DNA from 2 places in the Oceanobacillus sp. HCA-5259 genome. Region 1 is predicted to be linked to the other one. Evidence: predicted binding sites of a transcription regulator. Region 1 holds the regulator's gene; the other holds the start of a gene.
The links. The regulator Rex, encoded in region 1, represses fermentation and respiration genes when NADH is low (regulators of the CRP and FNR family bind a similar motif). The targets are predictions, from matches to a motif close to TTGTGAAATATTTCACAA.

Region 1 (4,220 bases):
AAGAACGCCCACTGAATGAAGTTTCACTTTATATAGAAGGAGTCGTTGGGTTTGCCGAAAAGATATTGGTATGTGATTGTGACGTATTTGGTTATGCAGTTTTCCGCCCTTCCGGTAGCGTTGTATATGGAATTATATTTCCCCGAAAGTTATTCACAAAATATGATTTATTGGTCGATTTTTAGTTTTACTGCTGGACTGCTCGTTACGTTATGGCTAATGAGGCCAGACATGAAAATGCCAGCACACCGGGATGCTTCCCCCGTTTCTTCCGTTATCCTTTGGTCCATATTTGGGGTGTTTCTAGCCTTCTTTGCTCAAACAATTGCAGCAATGATTGAAATCTTTATTTTCGGCATCCCAGCAGGATCGGAGAACACAATGGGGATTATGGAATATGCCCGGGCAAATATGCTCTTCATTTTGATTCCAGCAATTATTGCGCCAATCCTTGAAGAGATCATTTTTAGAAAGATTATTTTCGGTAGTCTCTATAAGCGCATGAACTTCTTTTTCGCCGCTATACTATCAGCACTCGTCTTTGCTGCTTTTCATGTAGACTTTTCCCATCTTCTTATGTATACAGCAATGGGACTCGTATTTGCTTTCCTTTATGTAAAAACAAAACGGATTATCGTTCCGATTATCGTCCATGCAGGGATGAACTCTTACGTTGTTTATAAGCAGTATAACTTAACACCAGAAGAAATCCAAAAAATGATTGATCAGCTTGAACAGTTGCAGACAATTTTGTTGAGCTGGGTATGAAAAAAAGCGGGATCCTGACGGACTATTCAAACGTCATCTCCCGCTTTTTTATTATATTTCATTTAACATCGTAATGATTTCATCCGTATCTTCAATCGTTTCTTCCATTACCGTATAGCGTACAAGATATAAGTCCTCATCTTTAACGAAAATGCGGCCGATTTCTTCTTGATTTGGTTCTTTTGCATCCCCATCTACACGGAATTGGTACATGACTTCACTTTCCGTTGCATAGAGACGTTCAAAATCAAATTCTCCTGTTGTCATATCTTGTAAGCTTAGCTCCAGCACATCAATGAAATTCGCAAGCCCGCTTCGTTCATTACCATCTTCATAATAATCATAGGTGATGATTGCACTGTAATTCCCTAAGGTTTCCGCAACCGGAATGTATTCAGCGGTTGCTTCCCCTTCCGCTTCATCATAACCGGCAAGCATCCATTCTTCCTCATCAAAAGGAGTAGGAAGACTAGAAATTACTTCCACATAATCTCCAGTCATCTCAACCTCTTCTCTTTCCTCAGGCAGTGGATTGACTTCGAAGATTTCCGACTCATAAATTTTCCATTTACCGTCGTCTGGACGAAGAATATGTTCTCCTCTTGTTTCGTTGTTCTCGAAGTCGCCTGAATCTTTTTCAATCGTACGTTGTGTATAGTGGACGACAGCTTCATCCTCAGATTGTTCTTTCATCTCAAGATCTGCCAACTCGATATCCAATGAATACTCAAAGAACTCAGTGATCGTCTCCTTTGTTGATTCATAAGCAGGAGATTCCCCGTGAATTGTCTCCATATAACCGTCCAAGTCCTTTGCCATCAACGCTTCAACATTATCCTCAAGGACAGCAAAAAATACATCCTCCCCTGCTTCAACCTCTTGCTCTGATTCCGTTTCTTTCTCCTCTGTATTATTCGAGCAAGCTGCTAAAAACAGACAGGAGAGTAAAAGCAATACTCCTGTCCATATTTTACGATTCAACACGTTTTCCCACGCCCCTACTATTTTCTCCCGTTTCACTATCTTTCTTGTTTCTTTATCACGTATTAACGGTCTGTAATACCCCTACCTCTAAACATGAGGGAAGCCCAATATGTAAAGGGGATAAACAGTCCGTAAATACCTGATTCTGTTCAACTAACATTCAGTGGGAGGTAAGGAATTCCCCACTGAATAAAGTTTCACTTTATGTGTGCTCTATTTTGATTGCAATGGATAATGCTTCAAAAAGTAAACAAGTGCCTGTAGTTCAACCGCTAAATCGATATGATGAACGCGCACATCTTCCGGTACTGTAATACGAACAGGTGTGAAGTTCAAGATTCCTTCAATCCCTGCTTTAACTAATTTTTCTGTAATAACATCAGCTTCCGATACAGGTACAGTGAGGATCGCGACAGAGATTCCCTCAATTCTCTCCATCATTTCATCTATCCCGTAAACTGGAACACCCCCGACAATTTGACCGATTTTCTCTTCATCACTATCGAAGGCCATTTTGATTTGGATATTATTATTTTTCGTAAAGTTATAATTTAAAAAGGCGGTACCTAGATTACCGACACCGATTAAAGCAACCTCTGTCGTTTCATGTTGGTCGAGTGTACTGCGGAAAAATCCGAGCAAGTATTCGACATTATAGCCGTAACCTTTCTTTCCTAAAGCGCCGAAGTATGAAAAGTCACGACGGATTGTAGCGGAGTCAACTTTGATTGCTTCTGATAGTTCCTTTGAAGAAACCCGTTTTTTCCCTTGTCGATTCAGATTATTTAAATAGCGATAATATAACGGAAGCCGCTTTGCTGTTGCTTGTGGTATTTTGTTTTGTCTCATATCTGTTCCTCATTTCATTAATAACGATAATAATAGTTATACTTATGTCTATTCTACCAGAAAACGAGCGAAATGTCGTGATTATTTTCACATATAATTTCCTTCTTCTGCTTTTTGCGTTACAATACATATAATGGGGTGAATGTATGATTTTAATGCAAATGAATGGACTTTCGAAATCCTTTGGTTCGGAAACCATTTTATCAAATGTAAAACTTGAAATTAAAGATCTTGATCGAATAGCAATTGTTGGGAGAAACGGGGCTGGGAAATCTACTTTATTAAAAATAATGGCCGGCGAACTTTCTTATGATACCGGGGAACTTATTAAGCCGAAAGAACTTACTATCGGCTACCTTTCACAACATATGGAATTAAAATCCGGCAAGACAATCTGGAATGAGCTTGTCACCGTATTCGACCATTTAAAACAACAAGAAGAGAATTTACGGAAGATAGAAGAGAAATTGCAAGATACTGAGAAGCTTTCAAATGATGAATATCAAAGTTTACTATCAGAGTATGATCGCCTGCAGCACGCTTACGAGACCGGTGGCGGCTATACGTATGAAGCTGAGATTAAGGCAGTATTGAATGGACTCAATTTCCAGGACTATGATTACCATACAATGATTAGTGAACTTAGTGGCGGCCAAAAAACAAGGCTCGCTCTCGGCAAGCTGCTCCTGCAAAAGCCACAACTCCTGCTTCTTGATGAACCGACCAACCATTTAGATATTGAAACATTAGGCTGGCTCGAATCCTATTTAAGCGGGTATCCAGGAGCAGTTGTCATTGTTTCCCATGATCGCTACTTCCTTGATAAAACCGTATCCCTCGTCTATGAAATTTCAAGACATGAGACGAAGAAATATCACGGGACATATAGTAAATTTCTCGAACAAAAAGCAGCCGACTACGAACGGGAACGGAAAGAATTTGAAAAGCAGCAAACAGAAATTAAACGGATGGAAGATTTCGTCCAACGTAATATCGCCCGTGCCTCTACTACGAAACGGGCGCAAAGCAGACGGAAACAGCTTGAACGAATGGAACGGGTGAACAGACCGCTTGGAGACGAGGCTTCTATGTCCTTCTCTTTCGATATAGAAAGAAGAAGTGGAAATGATGTCTTGAAAATAGAAGACCTTTCCCTCCGCTATCCGGATGAAGATGAATATACCTTCAAGCAAGCAAACCTCCGCCTCACCCGCGGCGAACGGGTTGTCCTTATTGGACCGAACGGGGTTGGTAAAACGAGTTTACTTAAGATTCTTATCGGCAAGCTCCAGGCAACGAACGGGTCCTTTGAACTGGGGACAAATGTGAAAATCGGCTACTATGATCAGGAACAGGCGAATCTTTCCTCCAATAAAACAGTCCTGCAGGAATTATGGGATGAATACCCGCTTGTAATGGAAAAAGATATCCGCACGGTACTAGGCAATTTCTTATTTAGTGGAGATGACGTTTTAAAAACGGTCGATCAGTTAAGTGGTGGAGAGAAAGCGAGGCTCGCCCTGGCAAAACTAATGATGCAAAAGGCTAACCTGCTTATACTTGATGAGCCGACAAACCATCTGGACATCGACAGTAAGGAAGTGCTGGAAGCAGCATTA
Region 2 (4,220 bases), on a different contig from region 1:
TGTATTCTAAATTAAAGGCCTCATCCTGTAAACTACGATGACCGAAATCCGTCATATCCGGTCCATCATAATCGTCACTCTCCACCCACTTTTCAAAAGCCCATTCATTCCAAATATTATTATTGTTTTCTAAAAGGTAACGGATATTCGTATCCCCTTTAATAAACCAAAGCAGCTCAGAAGCAATCAGATTAAAGTTTACTTTCTTCGTTGTAAGTAATGGAAAGCCTTCACTTAAATCAAAGCGCATTTGGTGACCGAAAACAGAGTATGTACCTGTTCCCGTCCGGTCCGCTTTCTTATTTCCATTTTCTAAAATTAAACGGCATAAATCCAGATATGCCTGTTCTCCTTGTACCATGTCGATACCCTCCCATTGTTAATATTCCCCTTCTTTCTCCCATCTATTTATCTGTTCCCCACTCTTTATGAAACTGATCTAGAAATAAAAGCATCCAGCGATGGCGTTCCATTGCAATCTGTTTTGCGTAAGAAGTATGGAGCTTATCTTTTATTTTCAATAATTTATCATAAAAATGTTGGATGGAAGTATGCGGATTACCCTGTTTATAGATCAATTGATTGTTCGCTCCACCATACTGGAAAGTCCGTGCAATCCCAATTGCTCCGATAGCGTCCAGCCGGTCAGCATCTTGTACAATCTTCCCAGTCCAAGTAGCAGGTGTTTTTCCCTCTTTAAAAGAAATAGTTGAAATAACATGATTGATATCATGTTTCGCTTGATTATGGATGGAGATATGATCTAAAAATATATTCATTTCATTAATCGCTTGGTCTGGGTCTGAGAAGAGTTTACGGTCCCCAACATCATGAAGCCATCCGGCAGCCTCACATAAGAAAGGGTCACGGCCTTCTTCTTTTGCGATTTTCTTTGCCATTAAAGCAACACGTCGCATATGTTCATAATCATGTCCTGTTGGATCATTATGGAATAACTGATATGTAAATTCACGAATTTCGTTTAATTGCTGCTGTTGGATTTCGTCCATCCTCTACCCCCTTTTTTCTATATTACTTTATTTTGTATAGGAATGCATTTGATTCATTCGTTTTTCCGACAAACTAATATTTAAAAAGATTCAGAAAAAAATACTGTAAATTTCTTGACTAGTCTAATTAAATGAGTTATCATAGGTTCAACAAAGCAGAAGTACGGATTCATTAAACACAAGACAGCTTCCAAAGAAGTGGGTGTAATTGTAATCCTACTCTCTAGAAAGCTGTCTCTTTTAATGTTTTTTGGCCTCTACTTTGTATTATAACCACGTTTTACGTGAAAGGTTTTAGGAGGAGTTTACATGCAAAACGGAGTAGTAAAATGGTTCAACGCAGAAAAAGGGTTTGGATTTATTCAGCTGGAAGAAGGAAATGACGTCTTCGTACATTATTCAGCAATCCAAGAAGAAGGTTTCAAAACGTTAGAGGAAGGTCAAGAAGTTTCCTTTGAAATCGTTGAAGGCGAACGCGGCCCGCAAGCAGCTAACGTAACAAAATTATAAAAAATTCCTAAGCAGTATTCGTAACAGAATACTGCTTTTTTTGTTTTCCGGAATCCTGAAAATCCTCAGGATTCTTTTTTACCCTCCCTTTTTAGACTTTTCTAAATTCGAGTAGTCTTTTAGCTAAACTTCACACAACGTTCAAATACTTTTATAACTAAAAGGTTAGTAAAATCGTTATTTCAAAGAGTATGCGAAGTATTGAACATATTGTGAAAAGTATCTGGAAGGGATAAATTCTATTTTCATTTTGTGTATGATGAAAATAGCAGCACATCAAACTTCTAGGAGGGGTGAAGGAATGAATACTGAAAAGAGAAAGCAGTTGAAATCCAGTCCAGAAAGTGAACCAAATCTAAAAGGAACGCTTATCTCCGTTTCTGTTTTAGGAGTTGTTATCTTAGTAACTTGGTTTGGAGTATTGATGCTATACCTTTCCAGATAAAAAAAGGGAGTGATACAGATGCATTTACACAAGTATGAAAAGTATTGGCTTGGGCTTGGGATAATTGGCCTTATCGCATTCTTATTAATTTTAGGTTTCGGAGCCTTTTATCTAGGGACACACCCACAAAGCCATGGTGAGTTGATTGATCCTGAAAATTTGGAGATGAATGAAGCTTTCCATGAAGAAAATCTTGGCTTGACCAAGGTCGATGAAGGCAGATACGTGTTAAATGTGGTTGCCTCTGCTTTCAATTATAATCTCGGTACAGATGAATCAGGCGCACCGATAAGTCATATCGAAATACCTGCTGGTTCGAAAGTGCTCGTCCAGGCTACGAGTCCAGATGTCGTTCACGGTCTAAATTTCGCTGGAACGAATATCAACATGATGGTTGAGCCCGGTTATGTAAGTGCTTTGGAAGTACAGCTTGATAACCCAGGAGAATACACACTCGTATGTAATGAGTACTGTGGTGTCGGTCATCATATGATGTTTGGGACAATGGAGGTCGTTGAGTAATGGAAACAGCAACAGCACCAGCTAAACAATCTAACGTTTTCCGTAATAAAGGAACAATGGAGCTTCGTTTATCGAAAAATGAACGCAGACTTGTCATGTCCTATATGTATGTCGCATTTATTTCCTTATTTATTGGTGGATTAATGGGATTATTACAAGTACTTGTCCGTTCCGGTAACTTTGAATTGCCTTGGGGAATTAATTATTACACGATCCTAACTGTTCATGGCGTTATTCTAGGCCTAGTACTTACAACTTTTTTCATTATTGGTTTCCAAAATGCCCTAATGGGTAAAACAGTAGGATATTCTAAGAAACAATTGAACTGGGCGTGGATTGGCTTTGCCGTCATGACAATTGGTATGGTTATAGCTGCAATCACCATCTTAGTAGGTAAAGCTAACGTACTTTATACCTTCTATGCTCCACTGCAAGCGCATCCTGCATTTTATACCGGGATCACACTTGTAGTTGTCGGCAGTTGGATTAACGCATTCGTCAATTTCCGTCAGTTCTATTTGTGGAAGAAAAAACATCCAGATGAAAAATCACCACTGCTTGCCTTTATGGTTGTCATTAATATGCTTATGTGGTTGATTGCAACACTTGGAGTTGCTACAGCAATGCTCGTTCAATTTATACCTTGGTCACTTGGTTATAAGAACACAATTAATGTATTACTAAGCCGTACCTTATTCTGGTATTTCGGTCACCCGCTTGTTTATTTTTGGTTATTGCCGGCATATATGGCTTGGTATGCAATTATTCCGAAGATTATCGGAGGGAAAATTTTCAGTGATACACTAGCAAGATTTTCATTTATTCTATTCTTGTTCTTCTCTATCCCAGTTGGTCTGCACCATCAGCTGACAGAACCAGGACTGGACTCAACATGGAAGTTTATTCAAGTCATCTTGACATTTATGGTTGTCATCCCAAGCTTGATGACTGCCTTCTCCATGTTTGCGACGTTTGAAATTACGGGTCGTAAAAAAGGATACGGGGGATTGTTCGGCTGGCTCAAACATTTGCCATGGAGTGATGTAAGATTCCTCGCACCATTTATCGGAATGCTCGCATTTATCCCAGGTGGAGCCGGTGGAATTGTTAATGCTTCTTATCAAATAAACACACTTGTTCATAATACGATTTGGGTTACAGGACATTTCCATTTAACAGCAGCAACGACAGTAGTGTTAACATTTTTCGGGATTGCTTATTGGCTCATCCCCCACTTGACGGGACGTAAGTTAACAAAATCAGTGAACCGTCTCGGAATTATTCAAACGATTCTTTGGACAGTCGGAATGCTGATTATGTCAATATCTATGCATATCCAAGGTTTAATTGGTGGACCGCGTCGTTCCGCCTACTCCGATTACGGGGGGACGGCACAGGCTACAGAATGGGGAGCTTATCAGATGGCTCAAGCAGTCGGTGGTACGATTCTTTTCATTGCGATCGTATTAATGGTATACATTTTCGTTAAAATGATTTTCTTCTCTCCAAAAGGTGAAGAAGAATTCCCGATTGCTCAGGAAGAAGACAATGCAGAACCAACGCCAAGATGGACAGAGAACTGGAAGTTGTGGATTGCCATTACGCTTGTATTGATTCTCTTTGCATATACAGTTCCGATAATGGATGTCATTCAAAATGCACCTCCAGGATCAGCACCATTCGATTGGCCAATTGGAAATAGCTAATCAACATAAGAGGACAAAGATTCATTA

Region 2: the regulator Rex is predicted to act here: its motif matches at 1,712-1,729, upstream of WKU33_RS04575 (cytochrome c oxidase subunit 2A).

The regions. Positions count from the first base shown of each region.
Region 1 covers NZ_JBBKBV010000041.1:7,735-11,954, reverse strand. Annotated here, with positions in the region: gene WKU33_RS16475 (CPBP family intramembrane glutamic endopeptidase) at 52-768, shown strand; gene WKU33_RS16470 (hypothetical protein) at 820-1,752, opposite strand; gene WKU33_RS16465 (redox-sensing transcriptional repressor Rex) at 1,966-2,601, opposite strand; gene WKU33_RS16460 (ABC-F family ATP-binding cassette domain-containing protein) at 2,748-4,220, shown strand, end outside.
Region 2 covers NZ_JBBKBV010000005.1:37,037-41,256, forward strand. Annotated here, with positions in the region: gene WKU33_RS04560 (thymidylate synthase) at 1-361, opposite strand, end outside; gene WKU33_RS04565 (HD domain-containing protein) at 405-1,010, opposite strand; gene WKU33_RS04570 (cold-shock protein) at 1,320-1,520, shown strand; gene WKU33_RS04575 (cytochrome c oxidase subunit 2A) at 1,822-1,965, shown strand; gene WKU33_RS04580 (cytochrome B5) at 1,984-2,487, shown strand; gene WKU33_RS04585 (b(o/a)3-type cytochrome-c oxidase subunit 1) at 2,544-4,193, shown strand.